4 regions of the Dietzia sp. B32 genome follow, and region 4 is predicted to be linked to each of the others. Evidence: predicted binding sites of a transcription regulator. Region 4 holds the regulator's gene; each other region holds the start of a gene.
The links. Region 4 encodes LexA, which represses DNA repair genes until DNA is damaged. Its sites were predicted from a motif close to CGAACANNTGTTCG; they were not measured.

Region 1 (4,851 bases), 1.2 Mb from region 4:
ACCTGGGCATCGTCGCCGAGCTCTGCGACGAGCGCCGAGACGCGGTCGGAGACCTGGTCCATGACGAGCGCCCCCGCCGAGTCGACGATGTAGACACACTGGCAGCCGGCGTCGGCCATGATCCGGGCCTGCTTCGCGAGCACCTCCGGCGGCTGGGTGTGGCTCATCATGAGGAAGCCGACGGTCTCGAGGCCGAGGTCACGGGCGTAGCCGAAGTGCTGGATCGAGACGTCGGCCTCGGTGCAGTGGGTGGCCACGCGGCAGATCGACCCGCCGTTGTCGCGGGCCTTGAGGATGTCGTCCTTGATGCCGAGGCCGGGCAACGTGAGAAAGGCGATCTTGGCCTGCGTGGCGGTCTCGGCCGCGACCTTGATGAGGTCCTGGTCGTACGACTTGGCGAAGCCGTAGTTGAACGAGGCACCGCCGAGCCCGTCGCCGTGGGTCACCTCGATGACCGGCACGCCGGCTCCGTCGAGCGCCGCCACGACGTTGCGGACGTCCTCCACGGAGAACTGGTGGCGCTTGTGGTGCGAGCCGTCGCGGAGCGAGGAATCGGTGATGCGGATGTCGAGGTCGGCGCTGTAGGCGCGGGCCTGTGCGTTGAGCGGGTTGTTCTTGTCCATGTCTGTCACACTCCGAGCTTGCTCTTGGCGATCTCCTCGCCGACCTTTGCGGCGGCGGCGGTCATGATGTCGAGGTTGCCCGCGTAGGGCGGCAGGAAGTCGCCCGCGCCCTCGACCTCGGCGAAGATCGCCACGCGGGCCATGCCGCCGGTGATCTCGGTGGGCGGATCGAACTGCGGTTCCTGGAGCAGCCGGTAGCCCGGCACGTACTCCTGGATCTCCTTCTCCCGCGTGCGGATGGCGGTGGTGATGAGGTCGTGGTCGGCGTCCTCGGGGATCGAGCAGAAGATCGTGTCGCGCATGATCATGGGAGGCTCGGCCGGGTTGAGGATGATGATCGCCTTGCCCTGCTTGGCGCCGCCCACCTTCTCGATGGCCATCTTGGTGGTCTGGGTGAACTCGTCGATGTTCGCGCGCGTGCCCGGGCCGGCGGACTCGCTGGACACCGAGGCGACGATCTCCGCGTAGTCGACCGGCACCACCGAGGAGACGGCGTGGACCATCGGGATGGTGGCCTGACCGCCACACGTGACCATGTTGGTATTGGGCGCGTCGAGGAAGTCGCGCAGGTTGGCCGGCGGGATCACCATCGGACCCACCGCGGCGGGGGTCAGGTCGATGGCCACGATGCCGGCGGCCTCGTATTTGGGCGCGTACTCCTTGTGGACGTAGGCGCTGGTGGCCTCGAAGAGCAGATCCGGCTTCTCGCCTCCGCCCTCGATCGAGGTGAGGAGCTCGTCGGCGCCGCCGGCCATACAGATGAGGCCCTCCGCGGCGGCGCGCTTCATCCCCTCCGACTCGGCGTCGATGCCGATCATCCACTTCGGTTCGATGAACTCGCTGCGCTGGAGCTTGTACATGAGGTCGGTCCCGATGTTTCCGGACCCCACGATCGCGGCGGTGAGCTTGGTCTTGTCTGTCATGACGGAAGTGTCGCGCGGGCGGCCTCGTGCGACAACAGGCTGTGCCACTCAGTGAAATCGCGGCACTCCGGGGAGGCGAACGCGGGCACTCAGGCCGGCCGTGCGCGCGCCCGGGCCGCGCCCGGAGGGTTCGTGAGGTGTCCGTCTGCGCTGATGAGCCGGTCGGTGAAGGCGTTCCACTCGCGTTCCCGTATGGCGTCGCGCGCACGGGCCAGGGGGCCCTTGGGCCTGGTGCGGTGTTCGTGTCCGGTATCGGTGAGGATGACCAGTTCACCCAATGGCCCGGACCGGTAGGCGTTGGTCCCGAACGTCTTCTCCCGGTGGTGTTTCCGACACAGGCAGACGAGATTCCACTCGGTGGTCGGCCCACCGAGTTCGGGATCCTTCTTGTTGAACGCGATCACATGGTCCACGTCACAGTCCTCCGCGGGAACCGAGCACCCCGGGTGCCTGCAGGTGCCGTCGCGCATGCGGATCCTCTCCGCCATCGCCGGAGTGATCACGTACCGCAGGGCGTGATCCGGTCCGTCGAGGGCACCGGGGGCGGGGTCGACCAGCTCGAACCGCACGCTCGCGTCCTCACCCTCCAGCAACTGCTGGCACAACCAGTTGAAACTGCTGTACGCCCCGTGCACGAACTCCACCCTGTTGGGCAGCCCCTGCCCGGCCGCGGCGATCACGCTGATCCGGATCGGCTGGCCGGCCGCGGCGGCGTTACCGAGTGACGGCCTGGGCATGTCCGCGCCCACTGTGACCTCGCCCAGCTCGATCGATCCGTCATCCCCCGGTCCGGAGCCCGTCCCGCCGGCATCGGCGGGCGCCGGGGCCGGGGCGTACACGGCGAGGGAGGCGAGAGCGTCGGCACGCAGCTGATCCAGAGTGCCAGGCACTCCGTCTCCGGAGGCGGCGCGGGCATCGGTCTCTATGCGTCCCCGCAGCAACTCCGCATCGGCCAGAGGCAGCTTCGCCCACATCGAGGCCATCCCGTCCCGGCCCGACCGGAATCGGACCGTGCGCGTCAGCGCCGCCCGGGCCCGGGCGTCCTCGGCGCCCTCCGGGTCGAGGCGGCCGACAGCGTCATCGATCCGGCCGTCCACGGAATTCCGAGTCGGCCGGTCACCGCCGTCCAGGTCGTCGACGATGCCCGCCACGACCTCGGCCTCCACGTCCGAGACGATCGAGTCGGGCACGTCGGCCAGCTTGCAGGCGATGTCGATGGCGAGCTGTTCGGGAACGACCCCGCGCTCCACCGAGGCCCGCAGTCGCGCGAGCCGCGAATGGATCTGGACCCCGGCGGTGACCAGACGCGCGGCGTGCCAACACGTGAGCTGACAGGCCGCCACGAGATGGTCACGAGCCCTGGACTGCGGGTCCAACCGTGCGTACGCCGGACGTGTGGGACAACCGTTCCCGCCGACCCCGTCAGCGCCCGTGCCGACCTCATCCGCCCGCGACATCTGCTCGACCAGGGCCGCTGCCGCCTCCAACCGGGTGGCACCTGCCCGGTTCTGCGCCAGGGTCGCGGCTCGTGCCGCCTCGCTCACCGCTGTCGTGTCGAGCCCGCCCAGGGATTCCGGAACCACGAACAGTGTCGTCGTTGTCGTCACGCCCCCACCCCCGCCGCGCCCTTTCTAGAACTTCTGTTCGAGTCTAAGACGTCACGCTCACTCGCGCAAGTGTTCGAACAGTTCGGCCTCCGGCGTCGGACCTGCGCGCTACACTCGGCGCATGACCGAGCCCCCCGCCTCTCCCGTCGACCGCGCCTTCGAGGTGCTACGCGTGACGGCGGGCGGGACGGGGATGACGCTCAGTGAGATCGCCCGCGAGACTGGGCTCGCCAAGTCCACGGCGCTGCGCCTCCTGGCCGCGCTCGAGCGCAACGACGCGGTGACGAGGATCGGGCAGCGCTACCGGCTGGGGCCGCTGGTGCACGAGCTGGACCCGATCCCCGTCTCGCCGGCGTACGAGCGGATCCGCCGGGTGCTCACGCCCTTCCTCGCGCACCTCTTCGAGGCCACCCGTGCGACCGTGCACCTGGCGACACTGCACGGCGACGAGGTGGTCTACCTCAACAAGCTGCACGGGCCGCGGCCGATCCCGTCGCCGTCGCGGATCGGCGGCGGGCTACCCGCGTACTGCACCGGGGTGGGCAAGGCGATGCTGGCGTTCGACGAGGACGCGGCCGACCGCGTGGCGCAGGGGCCGTTGGTCGAGTGGACGGACACCACCCTGACCTCCCCCGACGCCCTGGCGGTGGAGCTCGCAGAGATACGACGGAGGAGACGCGCGATCGACCGCGCCGAACTCACCCCCGGCCTGTACTGCGTGGCGGCGCCGGTGTTCGACGACGACGACGAGGAGCACGCCGGCCGGACGCGGGCGGTCGCCGCGTTGTCCGCCAGCGCCGCGGACGAGAGCGCCCTGGCCCGGCTCGAGCCGCTGGTCACCCGCGTCGCCGCGGCGGCCAGTCGCGCGCTGGCCGCGGACGCCTAGCGGAAGTCCATGGTGACGTCGCCCAGCCCGGCGAACTCGGCGCGGAAGCTGTCGCCCGGGGCGGCGTCCATCGCGCGGATCGCGGTGCCCGGCAGGATCACGTCGCCCTTCCGCAGACGGACGCCGAACTTGGCGACCGTCGACGCGAGCCACCCGACCGAGTTGAGCGGGTTGCCGAGCACCGCGTCGGAACGCCCGGACGCGAGGAACTCGCCGTTCTTGTAGAGGGTCGCGTCGATCGCGGCGACATCGATGTCCGCGAGCCGGACCCGCTGCTCGCCCACCACGTAGCCACACGACGAGGCGTTGTCCGCGATCGTGTCGGGCAGCGTGATCTTCCAGTCCCGGATGCGGGAGTCGATCAACTCGATCGACGGCACGACCCACTCGATCGCCGCGGCGGCCTCGGCCTGGGAGCACCCCTCCGGCGGGATGTCGGCGCCCAGGATGAAGCCCACCTCCACCTCGACCCGCGGGAAGCAGAAGCGGGCCGCCTCGATCGCGGTCCCCTCCGGGTACTCCATGGTGTCGAGGAGGTGTCCGTAATCCGGTTCGTCGACGCCCATCATCTCCTGCATCGCCTTGGACGCGAGCCCGACCTTGTGTCCGGTCACCACCGCTCCGGCGTCGAGCTTGCGGCGGATGTTCACCAACTGGATCTCGAAGGCGTCGTCCGGCGTCAGGTCCGGATGATCGTCGGTCAGCGGCACGATCGGCGCGACGTCGGACTCGGCGTCCCAGAGTCGCTGGGCGAGAGTGGCGCGGGTCTCTTTGTTGAGCATGACGGGGATGCTACCTGGGGCGTCTGGCGC
Region 2 (4,851 bases), 550 kb from region 4:
CTGTGGCTGGCGGTTCTGAGGCTGGCGGCGCGGACGGGTCTGCCACGGCTCCCGCCCTTTCCGCAGCCGAGGAGCGGGCGCTCACCAAGGAGATGTCGAAGATCGAGCGGCAGATGGGCAAGCTCGACAAGCGCGAGGCCGAACTCCACAAGGCCATGGCCGATGTCTCGGCAGGGGCGATGGACACCGAGAAGCTGGCCGCCCTGGACCGCGAGCTCAAGGACGTCTCTGCGGAGAAGGACACGCTCGAGGAGCGCTGGATGGAGCTGGGCGAGCAGATCGAGGGCTGAGTCGCACGGTCGGCCGACCTAGGCAGCCGACTGCGACCCTGGTTCGCTCTCGGCAGCGTGTAGTCGCTGTTCCGCCTGAGCGCGCAGGTACCTCCGTTCGGAGGCGCGACGGTGCCGGGTGTGCGGTTGGCGCTGCGATCCGGGGATGCTGTCACCGGTTCTGCCGGCTTCGGCGGCCTCCTTCTGTAGCCGGGAGCGTTCGGGGTGTCGCGGTGCGCCGAACTCCGCCAATGGGCCGGTGGGGGTGGTGATGACGCGTGTCCCGGGGTCCTTGTCGGGATGGTTCGGACCATGGATCCACACGTAGTCCCCGTCAGGGCTCCGGTAGTAGGCCCAGATGCCATCGGTCTTGAGGCGATGGTGGGTGCGGCAGATGCTGCCGAGGTCGTCGCTGGTGGTGTATCCGCCGCGCTGGGGATCCTCGTGGTCGAAGGGGATGATGTGGTCGAGGTCCGTCTTGTCCGCCGGGGTCTGGCAGCCCGGGAAGACGCAGGTGCCGTCGCGGCCTCGACAGAAGCGCGCCAGTGCCTCCGAGGGGCTGTACCGGCGGGACGCCTCACTGTCCGGGTCCGCGAGCGTGTCGATCGCGTCGAGCCTGCGTCTGGCGAATCGCTGCAGTTCGTCGGACGTGAAGCGACTGACGGGGCCATAACCTGCCACGAACAGTCCCCGGAAGTCCGCGTCCCCGTCGTCGTAGGCGTGGATCACGACCCGGCGGGCCGCGGCCATCGCGTCCGGGTCCGTGGGGTGGTCTCCGTCGGGTGCGGGCAGACAGGTCCAGCCGCGGCTCAGGGCGAGGAGGCCGGCGGCCCTGAGTTGCCCGATCGACCGGGGGTCGTCTGTTGCGGCGGTGCGGACCAGGGCTTCGATCCGTTCAGTGATCTCCAGGCCGTCGACGGCTGAGAGGGTCGCGGTGAGCAGCGCGAGATCGCCCGTGACCGGCGTCATCTTCACGTTCTGCTCTCGCCGAGCCTGTTGTGCGCGGGCGTCCGCTCCCACGGGGTCGCAGCTCGCGACGTGCTTGCTGAGCATCTTGCGCAGCGGCCCGATCCTGGGCGGGTGGGTTCGGCGCCTCGTCGGTGCGAGTCCCTCGCTGATGCGGCGGTCGAGTTCCGGCATGAGACGGTCCTCCACCAGGGCGGTCTCCTCGGCGATGGCGTGGGCCGCGTCGACTCCGATCCACCCGGTCGTCAGCAGTGTCGCGGTGAGAGGCAGCCGCTCGGTCAGTTCTATGGCGGTGGCCACCAGCCGAAATGCCCCGCGGCGGGACAAAGCCATCGAGGCGCTCACCATGGTCGCCGCCGTGTCCAGAGGATCGCGTCGCTGGTCGCTCCGGGTGGACCTGGATACGCAGTCGTACGCATAGGCCACGGTGCGGCCTTCGGCAGCGTTGATCGCCCGTTGCGCGAGATAGCCGCGTCGCTGTCCGGGGTCCCATCGGCTGAAGGCCTCGGGCACGACGACGTCGGTGGCGGGGGTCGGGACCGTCGTGAATCCCGGAGGGACCACGAACTGCGAGTGGGCGGCGTCTGTTGTGTTCATGGTTCGACTGTATGTTCGAGGTACGACATGGTCGGGAGAAAAAGCTGGCGCGGTCGCGACCTGCGGTGCCCTGGATGCCCCGTTCAGGGCACCGCAGGTCAGACGGCACTGCGGTTCAGATGGCACTGCGGTTCAGACGGCACTGCGGTTCAGGCGAAGGCGTTGACGGCAGCAGGCAGCGCGGCGGCGTAGGTGAGGCATGGCGGTACGGCGTGCCACCGCGCCCGGGCGCTCGATGGATACCGGCAGCCCGTGGGCCCGGGCGGCGTCTGCAGCCTCGTGACCTGCGGTGCCCTGGATGCCCCGTCCAGGGCGCCGCAGGTCAGACGGCACCGCGGCTCAGACGGCACCACGGTTCAGGCGACGCCGCAGGTCAGACGGAGGCGTGGACGGCAGCCAGTAGTGCGTCGGGGTCCGTGAGATCCGGCAGGACGGTGTGGGCGCCGGCGGCGCGGAGGTCGTCGGCGGAGACCCTGCCGGTGGCGACAGCCACGCAGACGGCACCCGCGGCGCGCGCCCCGCGGACATCGTGCACGTGATCGCCCACGACCACCGACCGCCCGGGGGACACGTCCACACCGCGGGCCCGGGCCGCGGCGATGGCGTCGCGGACGAGGTGGGCGCGGTCCGCGTGGTGATCACCGAACGCGCCGAGTCCGGGGTCGGGTAGCCCGTCGAAGCCACAGAGACGCAGCTTGAGAAGCGCGGTCCGCCGCATGTTGCCCGTGACGATCCCCTGGTGCAGTCGCGGGTCCGCGGCCAGGGCGGCGACAGCCTCGTGGGCGCCGGGCAGGGGACCGCCACCTCCGGCCAGGAGATCCTCCCCGAACGTTTCGCAGCGCCGGGATACTGCATCCATCAGTGCCGCGACCACCTCGTCGTCGTCGACACCTATCCCGTTGATCTCCAGCAGATCGGTGAGGATCGCGCGGTCGGTCCGTCCGGCGAAGGACGCGCCCATGACGGGGTCGCGGCCGAGGAGGTCGGCGAGCGCCGGGGTGATCATGCGGGTCCCGAAGCCGGCGGGGTCGAGGAGGGTGAGGTCGAGGTCCCACAGGACCAGTACGTCGCTCACGTCCCGAACGTCTCCAGCAGCGGCGCCAGCCAGGTGGTGAGGAAGGTGCGGAGGTCGTCGTCGGAGCGGGCCTCGGGCGAGTCCAGGCACAGCACCGACCAGCCCACGTGCACGCCCACCTCCGCGACCAGGTCCAGGCGGCCGGCCAGTTGCGGGAACCGCTCGGCGGCGGGGACGAGGAGCGCGACCGCGTACTGGCGGGCCCGTTCGGCGGAGCCGGGGTCGAAGATGGGGTTCGAGCCGCCGCCGAGCGTGAGCGCGCGCAGGAGGGGATCGTCGAGGATGCAGTGGCGGCCCACCACCACGATCTCCACGATCAGCTCGAGGGGCGTCGTCGCGGCGTCGAGCACATCGGTGAACGCGCCGGTGAGCATGGTGAGTCGCTCGGAGACGGCCTGCGAGACCAGGTCCTCGCGGCTGCCGAAGATGGAGTAGACGGTCTGGCGGCTGACCTCGGCCTGCTTGGCGACCGCGGCGATCGTGACGCCCCTGAAACCGGCGCGCCCGATGACCGCTCGGGTGGCGTCGAGGATGGAGTCGCGGGAGCGCACCCCGCCAGTATCCCGGACGCCGCCGGACGCCGTGCCCGAAAAACGGTGCCCCTAGAAGTCGGCGCCCCTAAAAAACGACGCCCACGTCCTGCCGCACGATCCTGTCCAGCGCGCGCTCGGCGATCGCGGCGATGGTCAGCGACGGGTTGCACGCGGCGGTCGTGCCGGGGATGAGCGCGCCGTCGACGACGTACAGCCCGCGCTGGCCCAGGACGCGGCCGTCGAGGTCGCAGACCTGTCCCATGACGGCGCCGCCGAGCGGGTGCCAGGTGGAGTTGAGCATGCGGTTGGTGTCCGTGAGGTGCCCGGTCGGGCCGGCGATGGCGCGTGCGGTGCGGTCGACGTGGGTGAGGATGCCGGAGTCGCCGCCGGCCGGCCATCGGATGATCCCGCGGTCCTGCGCCGCGTCGTAGACGACCCGACCGCGGTCGGCGCTGACGCCGTAGCCGACCATCACCGTGGTGTGGGGGTCCGGTCCGAACGGTGGGAGCGAGGCCTGGATGACGGTGTGGGCGGTGGCGGGGTCGGACCAGTTGAGGCTGCCGTAGACCACCGGTCCGCCCTGGACGGCGCCGAACCCGGCGGTGGGGTCGGTCCACAGGTAGATGCGGTCGGCGTTGGTGCCCCAGCCGCTGCCGACGGCGTCGGGCAGGTCGGTGACGGCGTCGGTGGCGTCGGCGCGGGTGAGCAGGGTGGAGGTGCCCACCGAACCGGCGGCCATGATCAGTGCCGGGGCCCGCATCGACAGCGTCCGGACGAGCCGTCCGGCGGTGTCGAGGACCTCCACGTCCAGCTCCCAGCGGCCGTCGGGCAGGCGGCGCATCGCGCGCACGTCGTGCAGTGGCCGGACCTCGACCAGGCCCGTGGCCTCGGCGCGGGCGAGGTAGGTGAGGTCGACGGAGTGTTTGCCGCCGTTGTTGACGCCCAGGGAGCTGTCGCCGTTGGTGTACGACGGGCGCATCTCGCCGCGCAGTTCCGCGAGGGCGTAGTCCCAGTCGATCGGCATGGGGATCTTGCGCAGGGGGAGCCCCGCGTCGCGGACGCGCTGGGCGAAGATCCGAGAGGCGGCGTACTGGGGTGCGGCGACGAGCTCGTCGGGGGCCTCGGCGAGGCGCAGCATCCGGGAGACGCGTGGGTAGTACTCGCGTTCCATCTCGCGCCAGTCGATCGCGCCGGGGAACCACGTGTGGAACAGCTCCTCGGTGGGTTGTAGCGCCATGCCCTGGTAGATGAGGGAGCCGCCGCCGACGCCGGTGGCGCAGACGGACGTCATGTTCTCGCCGACGGACGCCTCGAGCAGGCCGGTGTGGCGCGGGAGGTCCACGGGGCGGCCGAACACCTCGGCCGGCGAGCGGAACCACAGGGCGCGCTCGTCGGGGAAGGTGGCGCTGGG
Region 3 (4,851 bases), 1.1 Mb from region 4:
CGAACTCGCGATCGACACCCCCGGCGGCCGTTTCCACGCCGATGTGGTGATCGCCGCGACCGGGTACGAGGTCGATCTGCGACTGCGGCCGGAACTCGCTGAGTTCGTCGACGACATCGCCCTGTGGGCCGACGTGCACGACTACGCCTCCGACCACCCGGCAGGCCGCAACCCCTACCTCGGCCCGGGTTTCGAGTTCACCGAACGCCGACCGGGCTCCGCGCCCTGGGTGGCCCGGTTACACCACTTCTCGACCGGCGCGCGCACGTCCATGGGCGTCACCGGCAACCAGTTGTCCGGCATCTACGGTGGTGTGGGTCGAATCGCGGGGGCGGTCACCACCGCGATCACCCGCGAGAACTGGGACCACCTCGCGGACGACTTCGCGGACTTCGAGTTCCGCGAGGTCCGGTCGATCGGCCCGCACCGCCCCGACGACGGCTGGTACCCGACGAGCCCCCGCTTCTGAGAGGTACCGCATCAGAACGGCGGTTCATCGTCGAGTGCCGAGGACTGCGGCTGGTCCTGCTGCGGCCGGTCGTCCTGCAGGTGGGCGGAACGCGGTGGGCGCCCGGCCCGGTCCTCCTGTCGACGGTGGTGGGCCTGGGCTCGCAGCCTGCTGCGCTCCGCGGCGCGGCGGTGACGCAGGTGGGGGCGCCTGCGCGAGATCGGTGAACCGCCGCCGGTCCTGCCGGCCTCGGCCGCCTCCTGCTGACGCCGGCTGGATTCCGGATGGCGCGGTGCGGCGAGTGCGGCCAGCGGTCCGCCGGGGACCGTCGTGATGCGCGTTCCGGGGTCGGCTTCCGGGTGGTTGGGGCCGTGGAGCCAGACGTAGGTCCCGTCGGTGTCCCGGTAATAGGCCCAGATGCCGTCGGTCTTGAGTCGGTGGTGGAAGCGGCAGAGGGAGCCGAGATCATCGGACGTGGTGTGCCCGCCGCACTCCGGGTTGTCGTGGTCGAACGGGATGATGTGGTCCAGATCGGTCTTCTCCGCGGGCGTCTGGCAACCGGGGAAGACGCAGGTGCCGTCCCGGCCCTTGCAGAAGCGCGACAACGCCTCGGAGGGCGCGTACCGCCGGGCCGCGTCCGATTCGGGGTCCGCGAGGTCGGCCAGTGAGTCGATCCGGCGACGAGCGTTGCGCTCCAGTTGCTCGGCGGTGTGGCCGGTGATCGGCCCGTACCCGGCCAGCGTGAGGCCACGATTGCCCGGACTGCCGTCGTCGTAGGCGTAGATGGTCACCCGCCGGGCGGCAGCCTGCCCGTCCGGATCACCGGGGTGTCCGCCGTCGACGTCGGGCAGGCAGGCCCACCCACGACTCAGCGCCAGGAGGCCCGCTGCTCGCAGCTCACCGAGAGAACGCGGATCGTCCTCGGAGGCGGTGCGCGCCAGGGCGTCGATGCGATCTGCGATCTCGACAGCCGTCTCGGCGGTGAGGTGCGCGGTGATCAGCGCCCTGTCGTCGGCCAGCGGCACCATCTCGACATCCTGGTCCCGCCGCGCCTCCCTCGCCCTGGCGTCGGCCCCGACCGGGTCGCACGCCGAGACGGTCTTGGTGAGCATTTTCCGTAGCGGGCCGAGTCTCGGTGGGTGGGTGCGGCGTCTGGTGGGGGCCAGCGCTTCACTGATCCGCCTGTCGAGCTCGGGCATGAGCTCGTCCGCGACCATCGCGGTCTCCTCCGCGATCGTGTGGGCGGCGAGGATGCCGATCCACCCGGTCGTGAGCAGGGCCGCGGTACGGGGGAGGCGCTCGGTCAACTCGACCGCGGTGGTGACCAGACGCGAGGCGCCGTGCCGGGACAACGCCATCGAGGCGCTGACCATCGAGGCGGCGGTTTCCCACGGGTCCCGGTGGCGGTCGCGCTGTCCTGCGACCCGGACGCAGTCATAGGCGAAGGCGACAGTGCGCCCCTCCGCCGCGTTGATCAGGCGTTGTGCGAGATATCCGCGCTGTTGATGCGGATCCCACCGCGAGTAGGCCTCCGGAACGATCACGTCGACGGCGGGACCCGTCGCCGTGGTGAACCCCTTAGGCGGCACGAACGGGCCGGGGGCACCGGTCGCATCGGGGGCGGTCGCATCGGGGGCGGTCGCATCTGGGACGGCCGCGGCATGGGAGGAGGAATCATGGGCGTCGGACTTGGAGGTGCTCGTCATGGTTCGACCATATGTTCTAGGTCTGACACCGCGGGCAGGGAGATCGGATCGAACACGCGAGTGAGTGTGATCCCATTGCGGGGAGATCCCCGGCCTCGTCGTCGTCGCTAATCACCGCGGCGCCCGCTGACCTGCGGTGCCCTGCGCACCCTCCGTAGGGCACCGCAGGTAGAGGGCATGCGTGGTGCGGGCGGTCTCGGGGGAGTGGTGGGTCCGGGTTCTGGTTCGGTGAAGGGTGTGGCGCCGTGGGCGGCGCACGGTCTTGGGTGCTCTGACCTGGGGTGCCCTGCTCGGCCCCCGCAGGGCGCCCCAGGTCGGCGCGCGAGGGAGGGCGCCGGGGCGGGGATGTCCCGGGGCGGCGGAGGTGGGTGGTCGTGCTGGCCGTGCTGGTTGCGGTGGTCGGGCGCAGGTCGGGCGCAGGTCGGGCGGCCCGGTCGCGGTCAACCCGGCCGGGCGACGATGAGGCACGCCTCGCCGCCGTCGGGCACGTACCAGCGGTGGGGGAGGGTGCCGTCGTATCTCGCGACGTCGCCGGCCTCGAGTCGGCTGTGCGAGTCGCCGACTTCGAGCAGGACGGTGCCCCGGGTGACGTAGAGCCATTCCTGGCCGGGGTGTTCGAAGAACCGGCCCGGGACGTGATTGGTCTCCACGAACTCGAGGAACTGCGTGCCCCCCGGGCCTCCGGGCAGGAGTCGGGTGTGGCCGCCGACCGTGCCCTCCGCCCGGGTCAGGGTGGCGCCCTCGGTGGAGCGTTGGACGTGGATCGGGTCGCCGGGGCCCGAATCCTGGCCGGCGGGGCCGGTGGCGGTGGGGTCCCCGCCGGCGGTGACCGCGTCGAGGAGGTGGGCCTGGGTCGTGCCCAGGGCGTGGGCGAGGCCTTCGAGCGTGGACATGCTGGGCGCCGCCTTGCCGCGCTCGATCTGGCTGAGGAAGGGTTGCGAGATCCCGGCCTGGTCGGCCACCTCGACCAGCGTCAGTCCGAGTTGGCGGCGGTGGTGCCTGATGCGCGCGCCGAGACGGTCCAGCGAGTCGCCTCGTGCGGTGGTCATGGGGCCTCCCGTGCGGTCTGGGCGGGTCGGGGTCTGGGCGGGTCGGGGTCTGGTGGGGCTATATCCCTGTCGGTAGGCGGGTCGCTGCGGGATCGGCTTGCACCGGAACCGCGCCGGAACAGCGGGGTAATGCCTCCGAAACACGGGGCCACCACACTCGTCCTTATTGATCCGATCAATACCCGGGGTCACTATCCCGCTCCGGGGTCGGATGCACAAGTGCCGCACCCGATCAGAGAGCCCGGGCTGCCGAGAGGAGCCGGGTCGGAGGGTCGGCGGGGAACGCACTAGTCGGCAGAGGAGGGGAACGATGGAACCACGACGAGTCGCGCCGCGGCACGTGGACCGGATCGAGGGGGCGCGCCTGCAGGGCGGCCGGGTGGTCGACGTGGACATCGTCGACGGGGTGGTCGTGGCCGTGACCGATGCGGGGACCACCCCGTTGCGTGGCGGTCCCGCGGGTGGCGCCTCGGTGATCGATGCCCGCGGGTACCTGGTGCTCACCGCGCCCGCCGAGCCGCACGCCCACCTCGACAAGGCGCTGAGCTGGGGAGCGACGCGGCCGCCGGGCTGTGACCTGGGCGCGGCGATCGGTACGTGGAGGGCCTACGCGGCGACGGTGGACGAGGACGAGATCCACGCCCGCGCCCTCGCCGCGGCCCGCAAGCTGGTGGCCAACGGGACGACCGCGGTCCGCAGCCACGTCGACCTGCACGACGACCACGACCCGCTGCGCGGCGTCCGCGCCCTGGTGCGGGTCCGCGACGAGCTCGCCGCGGTGATGGACCTGCAGATCGCGGTGATGGTCAACGAGGTCGACCCGGCGGACCGGGCCCGCGCCGCGATCGCGGCCGGCGCCGACCTCATCGGCGGTGCCCCGCACATCTCGACCGACCCGGTCGCCGAGACGCACCGGCTGGTGGACCTCGCCGAGGAACTGGACACCGGCATCGACCTGCACGTGGACGAGTTCCTCGACGGCGACCACGCCATGCTCGAGGTGTTCACCGACCGCGTCGCGTCCTGGCCGGCGGGGCAGATCCGGACGGCCGGGCACTGCTGCCGCATCGGGTCGCTCGACGGGGCGGGCCAGTCCCGTGCGGCCGGCGCGCTGAGCAGGGCGAACGTGGGCGTCGTGACCCTGCCCATCACCAACCTGTACCTGCAGGGCCGTGCCGGCTGCACCTCCGTCCCGCGCGGCCTGCCCCCGGTGCGCGCCCTGCTCGAGACCGAGGTGACCGTGGCCGCCGGCGCCGACAACGTGCGCGACCCGTTCAACCCGGTCGGCCGCTCCGACGCCACCGAGACGGCGATGTTGCTGATCGTGGCCGCCCACCTCGACATGGACACCGCCTGGCAGCTCGTCACGGGCGGCGCCCGCGAGGTCATGGGTCTGCCGCCCGCCGGCCCCTCGCCGGGCCTCCGGGCCGACCTGCTGCTGGTCCGGGCGGGCGGGCTCGACGACGTGATCGCCGACGCGCCACCCGACCGGATCGTGCTGCGGGCGGGCTGCGTGGTGGCGGCGAGGGAGGTCCTCGTCGTCGTCGACCCCGGTGTCGCGCCGTGCGGCGGCACCTCGCCCCGTGCCCTACCGCCCGACGACCGAACCCCCACCACCCACCAACCGGCACCCACCTACGAGGAGACC
Region 4 (4,851 bases):
ACTTCTTCCCCGACGGGGTCAACGTGGAGATCGCCACCCCGATGGTGGACGGCCGGGTCTCGATGCGTGTCCATGAGCGCGGTGCCGGGGAGACCATGTCCTGCGGCACCGGGATCGTGGCGACCGCGGTGGCCGCACTGGCCGACGCGGGGGAGGCGTCGGGAGACGTCGTCGTCGCGGTCCCGGGCGGCGAACTCGCGGTCGCTCTACGAGAGGGTGGATCCTCCCTCATCGGACCGTCGGCCCTCGTCGCCCACGGCCGATATCGTCGTAGGCATTAGCACACCGCTCCACACAGGACACCAGGGGCCCGGGTGTGAGAAGATGAACGCGAATGACTACTGATTACACGGCCGCTGATCGGCCGACACGCGACCTCGATCCATCCATCGGTGAGTTCCAGCTCGAGGAGAGATCCTCGATGCGCCGGGTGGCGGGGCTGTCCACCGAACTCCAGGACGTCAACGACGCCGAGTACCGCCAGCTCAGACTCGAACGGGTCGTGCTCGTGGGTGTCTGGACGGAGGGCTCCGCCGCCCAGGCCGACGCCGCGATGGCCGAACTCGCCCAGCTGGCCGAGACCGCGGGATCAGAGGTGTGCGATGCGCTCATCCAGCGACGCGACAAGCCCGACGCCGCGACGTACATCGGGTCGGGCAAGGTCAGTGTCCTCAAGGACGTGATCGCCGCGACCGGCGCCGACACCGTCATCTGCGACGGTGAACTCACCCCGGGACAGTTGCTCGCGCTGGAGAAGGCGGTCAACGTCAAGGTCATCGACCGCACCGCCCTGATCCTCGACATCTTCGCGCAGCACGCCACCAGCCGCGAGGGCAAGGCCCAGGTGACTCTCGCCCAGATGGAGTACATGCTTCCCCGCCTCCGCGGCTGGGGCGAGTCGTTGTCCCGTCAGGCCGGCGGGCGTGCCGGCAGCAACGGCGGCGTGGGTCTCCGAGGTCCGGGTGAGACCAAGATCGAGACCGACCGGCGTCGGATCCGCGAACGGATGGCACGTCTGCGGCGCGACATCAAGGGGATGAAACAGGCCCGCGACACCAAACGGCACCGTCGCCGTGCCACGCCCGTGCCCTCGATAGCGATCGCCGGATACACCAACGCCGGAAAGTCCAGTCTTCTCAATCGGATAACCGGTGCCGGGGTACTGGTCCAGAACGCCTTGTTCGCCACGCTCGACCCGACCACCCGGAAGGCCGAGCTGCCTGACGGCCGCGCGGTCGTCTTCACCGACACCGTGGGGTTCGTTCGTCATCTTCCGACCCAGTTGGTCGAGGCCTTCCGTTCCACACTGGAGGAGGTCGTCGACTCCGAACTTCTCCTCCATGTGGTGGACGGCTCGGATGCCTTTCCGCTCCGCCAGATCGAGGCGGTGCGCAAGGTGATCAACGAGGTGGTGGAGGAGCAGAACGCCGAGCGACCTCGTGAGCTGCTGGTGATCAACAAGGTGGACGCCGCGGATCCCGTCGTACTCACCGAGTTGCACCACGCGCTACCCGACGCCGTGTTCGTCTCGGCCGTCACCGGTCAGGGCGTCGACGAGCTGCTCGAGCGGATCACCCAGATCGTCGCTTCCGGGGACACCGAGGTCACCCTGGAGATCCCGTACTCCCGTGGGGACGTGGTGTCACGGGTCCACGCCGAGGGCGCGGTGGTCGAGGAGGAGCACACCGAAAACGGAACCCGGGTCATCGTCCGACTGCCCGCCTCAGTGGCGGGTGAACTCGACGAGTTCGCCGCCGACGGCTCACACGACGGCGCCGCCTGACCCCCACCGGGGACGGGCGGCGCGCCGTTCGAGTCCGGAGTTCAGAGCTTCCGGAACACCGTCACCACCTTGCCGAGGATCGTCGCGTGCTCTCCCGGGATGGGACTGAACGACGGATTGTGAGGTAGCAGCCAGACTCCGCTCGCGTCGTTGCGGAAGGTCTTGACCGTCGCCTCCCCGTCGATCATCGCCGCGACGATCTCACCGTTGTCCGCGACGTTCTGCCGCCGGACCACCACGAAGTCGCCGTCGCAGATCGCCGCGTCGATCATCGATTCCCCGACGACCTTGAGCATGAACAGGTCGCCGGATCCCACGAGGTCCGCGGGCAGCGGGAAGATCTCCTCGACGGCCTGTTCGGCGAGGATCGGACCGCCGGCGGCGATCCGGCCGAGCACGGGGACGTAGACGGGCTCGGAGGCGCCGCCGGGCCGCTGGGGCTCGGGCGTCGGCGAACGACGCCCGCGCGACTTCTGCCCGGGAACCCCGTGCACGTCCACCGCGCGCGGCTTGTGCGGGTCCCGGGTCAGGAAACCCTTCTTCTCGAGAGTCCGCAACTGATGAGCCACCGACGAGGTGGACTGCAACCCGACCGCGTCGCCGATCTCCCGGATGCTCGGCGGATAGCCGCGCTCCTTGACGGTGTCGTGGATGTGGAGGAGAACGCTCTTCTGTCGGTCCGTCAGCGACTCGAAGTCGGGCTTCGGCATCTCGTGTGGTCCCTTCGGCGAATGGATGTTCGACGTCTGTATCTGTGTACACCCTATCGCCCATGCGAACGTCGCGCCACACAGGTGTTCGAAATAATCGGGCCCGGAATGGTGACTGTGTCGGAGTCGCGTGATACAACTCTAGGAGAGTTCGGATTCGAACAGATGTACTGACACATACATACGGGTGTGCGAACACCACTCGCACACCGTATCGAGTAGGGAGTCACCATGACCGTTACGGAGTTGCAGTCACACGCACGTCCGACCGTGCGGTGGAGCGAGGTCTGCCCCGGCGACCATCGCGGGCGGTCCGCGGGCGTCGATCGTCCCGGCACCCCACAGAGTTCCCCGGGTAAGGGCAGCGCACAGCCCGGTCGCGTCCACCGTCGCCCCGCGGTTCGACCGGAGGGCAGCCGTCCCGCGGCGGCGTCGGCACGTGTCGACACCGTCGTCCGGCCGAGGGTGCCCGGCCGCCCCCTCGGCGTCACGTCTGTGGCACCGGGTCGCCGCGTGCTCGTCCGCCCGGCGTCGGCCGAGGGCGTGCGCGCCTGCCATATCGAGGCTCCTGTGGCCAGCGGCGTCGTCGACGACGTTCCTACGTGGGCGCTCCTGGCCTGCGGGATCGCGTTCGGAGTGATCCTGCTCTTCGCCGTGGCGTATCTCGGCGGGCCCGCCTACGCATGACCGGTCGTCGGGCCTCCTAGAATGAGTCGGGGACGGTGTACTGCCATCCCCGCATCCCGTCAGGCACGAGCCGGGACGCGTGAAGTCCGGTCGACGAAGGGCCCCACGGGAATGTACTGCCCGACATGCCACCACGAGGACTCCCGCGTGATCGATTCACGATCGGTCGACGAGGGGCAGGCGATCCGGCGTCGCCGGGAATGTCCGAGGTGCGGCCACCGGTTCACGACTCTCGAGACGCCGCTTCTGACTGTTCTCAAACGCAACGGGGTCACGGAGGCGTTCAGCCGGGACAAGGTGGTGCGCGGAGTCCGGCGTGCGTGCCAGGGACGAGCGGTCGACGAGGACGCCCTGCGCCGCCTCGCCCAACAGGTCGAGGACGCCGTCCGCGCCGGTGGCGTGTCCGAAGTCCCCGCCCATCAGATCGGTCTTGCCATCCTGGGCCCGCTACAGGACCTGGACGAGGTCGCCTACCTCCGCTTCGCCTCGGTGTACAAGCAGTTCAGTTCCGCCGATGACTTCGAACGCGAGATCATCGCCCTCCGGGAACGCCGGACGAGTCGCTAGACGCGCGCCATAGGCGGGTGATCGGCCGACGGCCGGCTCCAGGGGACGGCCTGCCTCAGCGGGACGACCGGGGGGCCAGCGCCGCTGCCACTGCCTTCTCGATGCGCTCCGCCGACACCGATCTGGCGGTCCCGAGCGTCTGCGCGAACAGCCCCACGCGGTATTCGGCCAGCATCCAGCGCAGGTCGCGAACGGCCCGGGCCCCACCCGGGCGCTTTCGCAACGCGGCGCACGCCTCGTCGACCCTCGCCTCGGACCGGGACAGCCTCACCGTGAGTTCCCGGTGGCGGGACGGAGACTTCTCCGCCAGCTCCAGGCGGAGCCCCACAGCCCTCACGTGTCGTTCCAGATGCGGGAGTGCGTCGGCCGGGTGTCGGGCGAGGAAACCCCGGCCGATGAGGAAGTCGAGAGACGGCCGGACGGCATCGGCGATGTCCGCCGGTGCCGCGGCCAGCGAGCCCCACACCGACTGGGCCGCCACGAGAGCGGGCACCGCCGTCGAGATCGCGGACGCCACGGCGCCGGGCACCTCCGCTCTCGCGGTGGCCTGCAGCTCGTCGAAATCAGCGACGGTGAGGACCGGAGCGCCCTTTCTCCGGGCGATGATCCGGCCGCACGCCGCGAGTGAGGCATCCGAGACGAGCCCCTCGATCCCGCCGTGCGGGTACTGCGAGAGAGCGAGCCGCTGCTGTACCGGGCGCCCACGCAGGATCGACGACGCCGACACGAGACCAGACGAGATCAGCGTCAGCACCGCGGCCGCCTGGGTCGATCGGCGCTCGTCCTCGGTGGCACACGCCACCACGTGGATGCCGTCCGCGCCGACACGCAGTGCTGGATAGACCGTGACCTCGACCCCGTCCACCGAGCCGGTCACCGCCGGCGGGAGATCGCCGATGGTGCCGGCGGTCCACTCCCGGTACGGACCCTTGTCCGGGACCAGGCGGGCGTTGAGAGTCGCACGAACCCTGTCCACCAAGCGGGTCCTCAACTGCGCTAGATCCGTCCCGGAGGCCACGACCTCGTCACCGTCGACCACCTCGAAGCGCATCCGGAGGTGGCCCGGTAGCTGGGTCGGGTCGAAGTCACGGGGATCGACTGTCG

Region 1: L8M95_RS13830 (HNH endonuclease signature motif containing protein) is a predicted target of LexA. The motif match lies at 3,180-3,193, and genes of this name have one in related genera.
Region 2: L8M95_RS04480 (HNH endonuclease signature motif containing protein) is a predicted target of LexA. The motif match lies at 1,837-1,850, and genes of this name have one in related genera.
Region 3: L8M95_RS06970 (HNH endonuclease signature motif containing protein) is a predicted target of LexA. The motif match lies at 2,159-2,172, and genes of this name have one in related genera.

Annotation. Positions count from the first base shown of each region.
Region 1 is NZ_CP093845.1:2,921,404-2,926,254, reverse strand. It holds gene dmpG (4-hydroxy-2-oxovalerate aldolase) at 1-623, opposite strand, end outside; gene L8M95_RS13835 (acetaldehyde dehydrogenase (acetylating)) at 629-1,546, opposite strand; gene L8M95_RS13830 (HNH endonuclease signature motif containing protein) at 1,636-3,153, opposite strand; gene L8M95_RS13825 (IclR family transcriptional regulator) at 3,275-4,039, shown strand; gene L8M95_RS13820 (2-keto-4-pentenoate hydratase) at 4,036-4,821, opposite strand.
Region 2 is NZ_CP093845.1:942,677-947,527, reverse strand. It holds gene L8M95_RS04485 (ABC-F family ATP-binding cassette domain-containing protein) at 1-290, shown strand, start outside; gene L8M95_RS04480 (HNH endonuclease signature motif containing protein) at 309-1,832, opposite strand; gene L8M95_RS04475 (HAD hydrolase-like protein) at 2,206-2,907, opposite strand; gene L8M95_RS04470 (TetR/AcrR family transcriptional regulator) at 2,904-3,458, opposite strand; gene L8M95_RS04465 (GMC oxidoreductase) at 3,526-4,851, opposite strand, start outside.
Region 3 is NZ_CP093845.1:1,451,735-1,456,585, reverse strand. It holds gene L8M95_RS06975 (SidA/IucD/PvdA family monooxygenase) at 1-469, shown strand, start outside; gene L8M95_RS06970 (HNH endonuclease signature motif containing protein) at 481-2,154, opposite strand; gene L8M95_RS06965 (helix-turn-helix domain-containing protein) at 2,595-3,203, opposite strand; gene L8M95_RS06960 (amidohydrolase family protein) at 3,514-4,851, shown strand, end outside.
Region 4 is NZ_CP093845.1:391,617-396,467, reverse strand. It holds gene dapF (diaminopimelate epimerase) at 1-281, shown strand, start outside; gene hflX (GTPase HflX) at 335-1,783, shown strand; gene lexA (transcriptional repressor LexA) at 1,825-2,493, opposite strand; gene L8M95_RS01895 (DUF3806 domain-containing protein) at 2,989-3,180, shown strand; gene nrdR (transcriptional regulator NrdR) at 3,292-3,747, shown strand; gene hrpA (ATP-dependent RNA helicase HrpA) at 3,803-4,851, opposite strand, start outside.